3 linked regions of the Prolixibacter sp. NT017 genome follow. The protein of the gene in region 2 binds, or shares a complex with, the protein of the main gene of each other region. Links are inferred from orthologs where the notes say so. Each region holds a gene or a part of one and is shown on either strand. Other genes may lie near its edges.

Region 1 (3,022 bases), 2.7 Mb from region 2 along the record:
CCGTGTTCCTCGGTCATATGTGAGGCCAGTGTGGACAACGCTCTGTCGAATTTACGCCTCCTCTTCCCCGGATGCTTCACTGCATCATTCATGCCGGCAACGGTTTCCCTCACCTTAGCATGCGTTTCCCTGCAAACCGGACAATCTTTCGAAAACTGATCCAGGCGTTGGATATTGCGCCAAAATTCTTCCAAACGGTAAAACCGTATATCCTTTTCCGAAATACCTTTCAGGTTTTCACGGAAAAGCTCCTCTGTCTCATTCAGCCACGCTGATTCTTTCGTTTCCATGTATTAAAAAAGATTGATTAAATATAGAAAAAACTGGCAGAGATAAAAAAAGCCCGGTCACCCGGGCTCTTAAATATAGTATGAATATACATCTATCGATTGTTTTCGCGACGCGGCGGACGACGGTCTCCACGGTCACGATTACGATCACCACCTCTGCGGTCGCCTCTGTCGCCTCGACCACCCCGATCGTTCTCGTTTCCGGTACGCTCCGGACGAGGCAGCAATACCTTTCTCGAAAGTTTCAGTTTACCTGTACGTTGGTCAACCTCAAGTAGTTTTACTTCTACTTCGTCGCCTTCTTTCAGCACATCGGCTGGATTCTCAACACGTTTCCAATCAAATTCCGAAACGTGGAGCAAACCTTCTTTACCGGGCATAATTTCCACAAAGGCTCCGAATGAAACGATTGACTTCACTTTACCTTTATAGACTTCACCTACTTCAGGAACAGCAACAATTGCCCGCACACGCTCCAACGCAGCATCAATTGCTTCGCGGTTGGGTGCACTGATTTCAACGATTCCCAAATCATCAACTTCCTCAATTGCAATGGTCGATTGGGTATCTTCCTGAATCTGCTGAATGATTTTTCCTCCAGGACCAATAACCGGACCAATCATCTCTTTCGGGATGGTGATGGTCACGATTCGTGGTACATTTGGTTTGTAATCTTCACGAGGTTCGTCAATCACTTCAAGAATCTTACCCAGGATGTGTTCACGTCCTTCTTTGGCTTGCTGCAGTGCCTGAGCCATCACTTCATATGAAAGTCCGTCAACTTTAATATCCATCTGGGTAGCGGTGATTCCTTTTTCTGTTCCGGTTACCTTGAAGTCCATATCTCCCAGGTGATCCTCGTCACCCAGAATATCGGAAAGGACAGCAAATTTATCTGAATCCTTATCGGTAATCAATCCCATGGCTATTCCTGAAACCGGGCGCTTCATTTTTACACCGGCATCCATCATGGCCATTGTTCCCGCACAAACAGTCGCCATCGACGACGAACCATTCGATTCAAGAATATCGGACACAATACGCATGATGTAAGGGAAATCCTCCGGAATCATTCCTTTCAAAGCACGGTGAGCCAAATTACCATGACCAATTTCACGGCGTGAAACACCTCTTGGTGTACGTGGTTCACCAACAGAAAAGGGTGGGAAGTTATAATGCAACAAGAAACGCTCGCGTCCCTGAACAGTTACATTGTCGATAATCTTCTCATCCATTTTAGTTCCCAGCGTCAAACTAGTCAACGACTGTGTTTCACCACGAGTGAAAATCGCGGACCCGTGTGCTCCCGGCAGGTAATTAACCTCGCCCCAGATAGGACGAATTTCATTGGTTTTACGACCATCGAGACGAATCTGCTCATCTAGGATCATCCGGCGTACAGCTTCTTTTTCCACATCGTGGAAATAACGACCAATCAAGCTAAGCGGAACCTCTTCTTCCTCTTTTCCTTCACTGTATTTCTCAATAAACTCTTCCTTAACCTTATCGAAGGCTTCGTAACGTTCCTGTTTGTTCTGTATCGTTGCCCGAGCTACATCGTATACTTTCTGGTAAGTTTCCTTTTTAACCAGTTCACGCAACTCTTCGTCGTTTGTTTCGTGTGAGTACTCACGCTTTACCACCCCAAGCTCAGCAGCCAGTTCTTCCTGAACCTTACAATGTTGCTTAATGGCATCGTGCGCAAATTTGATGGCTTCCAGCATTTCATCTTCGGAAACCTCATCCATTTCACCTTCTACCATCATGATGTTGTCATACGATGCCCCCACCATAATATCGATATCAGCCTTTTCCAACTGCTCCAACGAAGGATTGATGACAAGTTTTCCATCAACACGACCTACACGAACCTCTGAGATAGGACACTCAAAAGGCACATCGGAAACAGCGATTGCTGCAGAGGCTGCCAATCCCGCTAACGAGTCCGGCATTTCATCTTTCCCTGTTGAAATCAGGGAAATCATCATAGCCGTTTCAGCATGATAATCTTCCGGAAACAGGGGACGCAGAGCGCGGTCGACCAGACGAGCTACTAAAATCTCGTCATCCGAAGGACGTCCTTCACGCTTTAGAAAACCACCAGGGAAACGACCCGCAGCAGAAAATTTTTCACGGTAGTCAACCGACAAGGGCATGAAATCAACGTCTTCTTTAGCTTCCTTTGCCGAAACAACAGTGGCTAACAACATTGTATCACCCATTTTAACCACAACCGATCCGTCTGCTTGTTTTGCTAATTTTCCGGTTTCGATGGTGATGGACCTTCCATCACCGAGATCGATTGTTTTTTCAATAGCTTTATACATAATCTCTTCTTCAAACAATTAATAAGTTTAAAACAAATGGGTGGGGCTTTTTAAAAATACCAAAAAAGGCAATTCGAAAATTGCCTTTTAAGGTCGTTCGTTTATCTACGAAGATTAAGTTCTTTCAGAATCGCACGATAACGCTCAATATCTTTTCTTTTCAGATAATCGAGTAATGAACGGCGCTTACCAACCAGACGAATCAGTGCACGCTGTGTACTGTAGTCTTTGCGGTTCTTTTTCAGGTGCTCAGTCAGGTGACTAATGCGGTATGAGAATAACGCAATCTGACCTTCGGTTGAACCTGTGTTGGTTGCACTTTTACCGTGCTTTTCAAAAATCTCTGTTTTCTTTTCTGATGTTAAATACATTTTCTTAAAATAAATCTTGTGATACAATTATTAC
Region 2 (2,907 bases):
CGCACCTCCGGTTCCGCAAAGTAGCTGACCGTCTGAGAAAGTGGAATGAATCGGAACTCCCCTCCTTTCTGGACGGCTGGATCATTGTGAGTCAAATTCAGTATCCCGATCTGGACTCGAAAGACGTGGAGACCCAGGTGCAGCAAATTGTCACAGATGCGTGGCTCGAGATGAATGAGTCGTTGACTTCGCTCGAAAAAACCACCATCCTGAATCATGTGCTTTTCGAACTGTATCATTTCGATTTAAATGTGGCTAATTTTGGCGCGCCGCAAAACTGCTTTATCAACGATTTACTTTCATCAAGAAAGGGAAATCCGTCCACGCTGACCTTATTCTATTGCCTGATAGCCCGGAAACTGCAATTACCGATTTATCATTTGAATTTGAAGCGGGTATTGTTTTTGGGCTATTACGATCCGGAGATGTCGAAGGAAGCTTTTGGCACCACGTCTTCTCCGATCCTTTTCTACATCAATCCGGCAAACAAAGGAGCCATCATTGGTCACAAGGAGATGGATTACTATCTGAGTCGACAGCAATTGGAAATGGGTTCGGACATTATGATGGACGACCGTTTTTGTCTGAAAGGACTCATTGATAGTTTGCAGGATGCCTACCGGGCAACAGGCGATGAAGAGAAAATAAAACAGCTGGATGTATTAAAAGAGATTATCACCGCATAAAAAAAGAGCTTCGAAAATTCGAAGCTCTTTTTTGTATCTGGTATTGTTACTTATTTCGCATAATTCACTGCACGTGTTTCACGAATCACCGTGATTTTCACCTGTCCGGGATACGTCATTTCATCCTGGATTTTCTTGGCGATATCGTACGAAAGCTCTTCAGCCTCCTTATCAGTCAGCTTGTCACTTCCCACAATCACGCGCAACTCACGACCGGCCTGGATTGCATAAGTTTTCATAACACCCGGATATGCAAGCGCCATAGCTTCCAAGTCCTTCAGACGCTTGATGTACGACTCAACAGCTTCACGACGGGCACCCGGACGAGCACCTGAAATCGCGTCACAAACCTGAACGATTGGTGCCAGCAAGCTGGTCATCTCAATCTCGTCGTGGTGAGCACCAATGGCATTGGTCACAAGCGGCTTCTCTTTGTATTTTTCGGCCAGCTTCATACCTAGAATAGCGTGTGGCAATTCCGGCTCGTCATCCGGCACTTTACCAATATCGTGCAACAGTCCGGCACGCTTGGCCTGTTTCGGGTTCAACCCAAGCTCAGAAGCCATGATGGCACACAGGTTGGCGGTTTCGCGCGAGTGCTGCAACAGGTTCTGTCCGTAAGACGAACGATATTTCATTTTACCGATCAAACGAATCAACTCGGGATGCATTCCGTGAATACCCAGGTCGATACAAGTCCGTTTTCCAGTCTCGATAATCTCCTCTTCAATCTGCTTCTTCACCTTGTTCACGACCTCTTCAATGCGGGCCGGGTGAATACGTCCGTCTGTTACCAGTTGGTGCAATGCCAAACGGGCAATTTCGCGGCGTACCGGATCGAACGCTGAAAGTACAATGGCTTCCGGCGTATCATCGACAATAATTTCAACACCGGTAGCTGCTTCCAACGCTCGGATGTTACGTCCTTCACGACCGATAATACGACCTTTGATTTCGTCGTTCTCGATGTGGAAGATGGTAACTGAATTTTCCACAGCTGTTTCAGTGGCAACCCGCTGAATAGATTTGATAACAATCTTTTTGGCCTCCTTATTGGCAGTCATCTTGGCTTCATCCATAATTTCCTGGATGTACGACATTGCCTCGGTTTTGGCCTCATTTTTCAGTGAGTCGGTCAATTGAGCTTTTGCTTCTTCAGCAGACAAACCGGAAATCGATTCCAGTTGTTCCACCTGCTGTTTGTGCATTTTGTCCAGCTCTTCACTCTTCTGCTCAACCATTTCCATCTGAGCGCTCAGATTCTCGCGAATTACCTCTACCTCTTTCCGGGTAGTTTCAAATTCCTTCACTTTACGCTGCAACTCTTCTTTGCGTTGCAGGAAAGTGCTTTCGCGCTGTTTCAGTTTGTTCTCAGCACCGGTAATCCGCTGATTTTTCTCGTTGATATACTTTTCGTGCTCCGACTTGAGCTGAATAAATTTTTCTTTTGCCTGGAGCATCTTCTTCTCCTTCAGCATCTCGGCCTTGGCTTCGGCCTCGCCGATGAGTTTGTTTTTCTTTTTCTTAAGTGCCTTGTCCCAAACATAGTAGGAAATCACTCCTCCTAATATTAAGCCAATAACACCAGCTATGATTGTCATTGTCATGTCACAATTTATTAATAGTTCAATTTTACCAAAAAACCCGCAATTTCAACTTCTCTCAATCAAATTCCTTAATTGAAAGAAGACAAAATGCGGGCAAATATCATTAATTAAACTGACTTAATTAACTTTCCTTTTCCAGATATTCTGCTAAAAAATCGTTTAGTTCTTCCAGTTCTTCAACCAATGGCGAAATATCATTTCGTTTCTCAACTTCAAGCATCTGAATCACAAACTGCAAAGTTGCCATCGACAAACAATCCTGGCTGTCTTTATTGGCATAGCGCTGCTTGTATTGCAGTACCTTGTCGTTAATAATTTTCGCCGCCTTCCGTATCTTTTCCTCGTCGTTGCGGTCAATTCGCAACGGATACCGACGGTCGGCTATATTAATATTGATTGAAAGCTTATCTTCCATTTCAGCAGGTGGTATTACTTATTCAACATAGCAATACACTTATCTATTTCCCGCACTATTCGGTTAATCTTGATACGGGCATCGTGCGATTGACCATCAGACGCCAGTAACGACTTAGCAAATTTCAGTTGTTCGTTTCTTTCAGCCAACTCTTCGTTGCGACTGCTCAACAACCTGATTTGGTCCTGGAGTTGAACCT
Region 3 (2,830 bases), 2.5 Mb from region 2 along the record:
CCGAAGTGGAACGTCTGTCCCGAAAAGGGCTAAAAACCATCGATCATAAACAGTTCTTTCAGCTGAAAGACTGCACCGTACTACTACGCGCTCACGGCGAACCACCTTCCACATATGAGCATGCCCGTAAAAACAACATCACACTACTCGACGCCACCTGCCCTGTGGTTCTGAAACTTCAGGAGAGAGTTCGTAAAGGTCAGAGCCAACAGGAAGCGCGTAACGGACAAGTCGTTATTTACGGGAAAAAAGGCCATGCCGAAGTAAATGGTTTGGTCGGTCAAACTAACGACAAAGCGATTGTCATCCAATCACCAGATGATTTGGAGCAAATCGATTTCGACCGGCCGGTGGAACTGTTTTCTCAGACGACGAAAGACATGGAAGGCTTCTATCAGCTGGCCGAAGCGATAAAACAGCGTGGTACCGAGGTTATCATTCATGATACACTTTGCCGGCAGGTTTCCAACCGCGTTCCTCGTATCAGGGAGTTTGCCCGTCGTTTTGATTTGGTGCTGTTCGTTAGCGGGAAAAAAAGCTCTAACGGAAAAATGTTGTTTGGAATCAGCAAGGAAACCAATCCCAACTCCAAATTCATCTCCTCACCGGATGAAGTCGAAGCGGAATGGCTTGAAAATATTCAAAAAGTCGGTATTTGCGGAGCAACCTCCACTCCCTGGCATTTGATGGAAGACGTGGCTGAGAAGGTCAGAATACTGACGAAATAATCAAATAATTTTATAATTAATTAACGGTAGTGGTTGTTGTTAAGAAAACATCGGCGCTACTTTTGACCCGGATTCAAATTTTTCAGAAAATGAAGGAGAATGTTCTTAACATGCCTGATCCCAATGTGTACAGCGACTGTCGCATTAAAAAAATAGCCGTTTTAACATCGGGAGGTGATGCGCCCGGCATGAATGCAGCCATTCGGGCCGTTACCAGAACGGCTATTTACTTTGGCCGGGAAGTGGTCGGAATTTACTACGGCTACAAAGGAATGATCAACAAAAACTTCCAGACCATGAAATCCGGTGATGTCAGTAATATCATCCAGTCGGGCGGAACGATTTTAAAATCTGCCCGGAGCAAGGAGTTCATGACGAAAGAAGGCCGTGAGAAAGCATATCAAAACCTGAAGGAAGAAAACATTGATGCTTTGGTGGTCATTGGCGGTGACGGAACTTTTACCGGTGCACGTATTTTTGCCCAGGAATTTAATTTCCCCATCGTCGGTGTTCCGGGAACCATCGATAACGATTTGTTTGGAACCGACTTTACCGTTGGTTACGATACCGCTCTCAATACCATTGTCCAGGCTGTTGACAAGATTCGTGATACCGCAACGGCTCACGAGCGTCTGTTCTTCATCGAAGTAATGGGCCGCGATGCCGGTTTCCTGGCGTTGAACGGTGGAATTGCAGCCGGCTCCGAAGCGGTTCTGATTCCTGAGTTCGATACGGATATAGGAACACTCGAAACTTACATCGAAACGGGATACCGAAAAAATAAAAAGTCATCTATCGTTTTGGTGGCTGAAGGCGATAAAGCCGGCGGCGCTTTTAACATTGCTTCCAAAATTGAAAAAGAATACCCACAATACGACGTTCGGGTAACCGTATTGGGACACGTACAACGTGGTGGTTCGCCAACTGCATCCGACCGGATTTTGGCAGGTCGTTTAGGGGTTGCTGCGGTAGAGGCATTGCTGGATGACCAAAAGAGTGTGATGGTAGGAATCGAGTTCGATGAAATTGTGCACGTACCGTTCAACAAAGCCATCAAAAATGAGAAAGCGGTCAATCAACACTTGTTAAGAGTACTGCGCATGCTGTCAATATAATTCTGTCAGAAACCGAAAATATTTGCACGTTAGCCGGAGTTTTCTCCGGCTTTTTTGTTCTTTAGGGAAATCAATTAGTTTTGCTTGAAACTGTTTTTACATCAATGATACACCACCCACAGCGCTTTGTCGATGTTATTCTGCCACTTCCGTTGCCGGGAAAATTTACCTATTCGGTGCCGGAAGAGATGAATGGAGAATTGCAGCCGGGCGTGCGGGTCATTGTGCAGTTTGGAAAGAAAAAGTTCTATTCAGCATTGGTTCACCGAATCCACAACGATGAGCCCACCGGGTACGAAATCAAGTCCGTAGAAACGATACTGGATAAGCAACCCGTCGTTCATCCCGAGTTGTTTGAATTTTGGGAGTGGATTGCCTCGTACTACCACTGCTCACTGGGCGAAGTGATGAAAGCAGCTCTCCCATCCGGACTAAAACTGGAAAGCGAAACCCGGGTGATTTTCAACCCGGAATACGAGACTGACAAAGATGAACTGTCTTCCCGGGAAAACCTTCTGTTGACTTTTCTCCGTAACCGAAAAATATCGTCAGTTTCCGATTTGAACCGTGCCGACCAGAAAGGCAACGCCTATTCAGTCATCAAATCGCTGTTGAACCGGGGTGCCATTTCGGTAGAAGAATCGCTTCGCCCCGGTTACAAACCAAGGACAGAGACATACGTCCGCCTGGCCGAAGAATATTCCGGCGAAAGCCAGTTGACAGAGTTGGTAGATGACTTGTCGCGTGCACCAAAACAACAGGAACTATTGATGCGGTTTCTGGAATACACGCGTTTTGGTAGTGCGGAAGCATTGGAAGAATACAACAAGAAACTTCTGCTGAAAAAGGTCGGAACCACGACTGCCACACTCAATACACTCATCCAAAAAGGAATTTTTAAACCGGTTGAAAGACGCGTCGATCGCATCAGTCAGTATGCGGGGAATATCCGTGATGGATTTGAGCTGAGCTTGGCACAGGAAAAGG

What was found. The genes of interacting proteins can lie anywhere in the genome.
Region 1: rny (region 2) and pnp share a complex: the UniProt entries of both Bacillus subtilis proteins name them as parts of the possible RNA degradosome complex. The link is inferred for Prolixibacter sp. NT017 from one-to-one orthologs.
Region 3: rny (region 2) and pfkA share a complex: the UniProt entries of both Bacillus subtilis proteins name them as parts of the possible RNA degradosome complex. The link is inferred for Prolixibacter sp. NT017 from one-to-one orthologs.

What each region holds. Positions count from the first base shown.
Region 1 is NZ_BLAV01000001.1:3,802,418-3,805,439, forward strand. Bases 1-2,974 are described here. They hold pnp (polyribonucleotide nucleotidyltransferase), read right to left. Parts: upstream 2,618-2,974; coding sequence 383-2,617; downstream 1-382. Other genes in these bases: GJU87_RS15880 (hypothetical protein), read right to left, coding at 1-290; rpsO (30S ribosomal protein S15), read right to left, coding at 2,719-2,974. Outside these bases: more of rpsO, read right to left, coding at 2,975-2,988. UniProt on the Bacillus subtilis protein: Involved in mRNA degradation. Catalyzes the phosphorolysis of single-stranded polyribonucleotides processively in the 3'- to 5'-direction. Necessary for competence development in Bacillus subtilis.
Region 2 is NZ_BLAV01000001.1:1,128,104-1,131,010, reverse strand. What follows is about bases 16-2,874. They hold rny (ribonuclease Y), read right to left. Parts: upstream 2,294-2,874; coding sequence 737-2,293; downstream 16-736. Other genes in these bases: GJU87_RS04665 (hypothetical protein), read right to left, coding at 2,723-2,874; GJU87_RS04670 (cell division protein ZapA), read right to left, coding at 2,415-2,708; GJU87_RS04680 (transglutaminase family protein), read left to right, coding at 16-686. Also shown: more of GJU87_RS04680, read left to right, coding at 1-15; more of GJU87_RS04665, read right to left, coding at 2,875-2,907. UniProt on the Bacillus subtilis protein: Endoribonuclease that initiates mRNA decay. Initiates the decay of all SAM-dependent riboswitches, such as yitJ riboswitch. Involved in processing of the gapA operon mRNA, it cleaves between cggR and gapA.
Region 3 is NZ_BLAV01000001.1:3,638,909-3,641,738, forward strand. Bases 49-2,830 are described here. They hold pfkA (6-phosphofructokinase), read left to right. Parts: upstream 49-817; coding sequence 818-1,843; downstream 1,844-2,830. Other genes in these bases: GJU87_RS15185 (4-hydroxy-3-methylbut-2-enyl diphosphate reductase), read left to right, coding at 49-728; priA (primosomal protein N'), read left to right, coding at 1,948-2,830. Outside these bases: more of GJU87_RS15185, read left to right, coding at 1-48. UniProt on the Bacillus subtilis protein: Catalyzes the phosphorylation of D-fructose 6-phosphate to fructose 1,6-bisphosphate by ATP, the first committing step of glycolysis.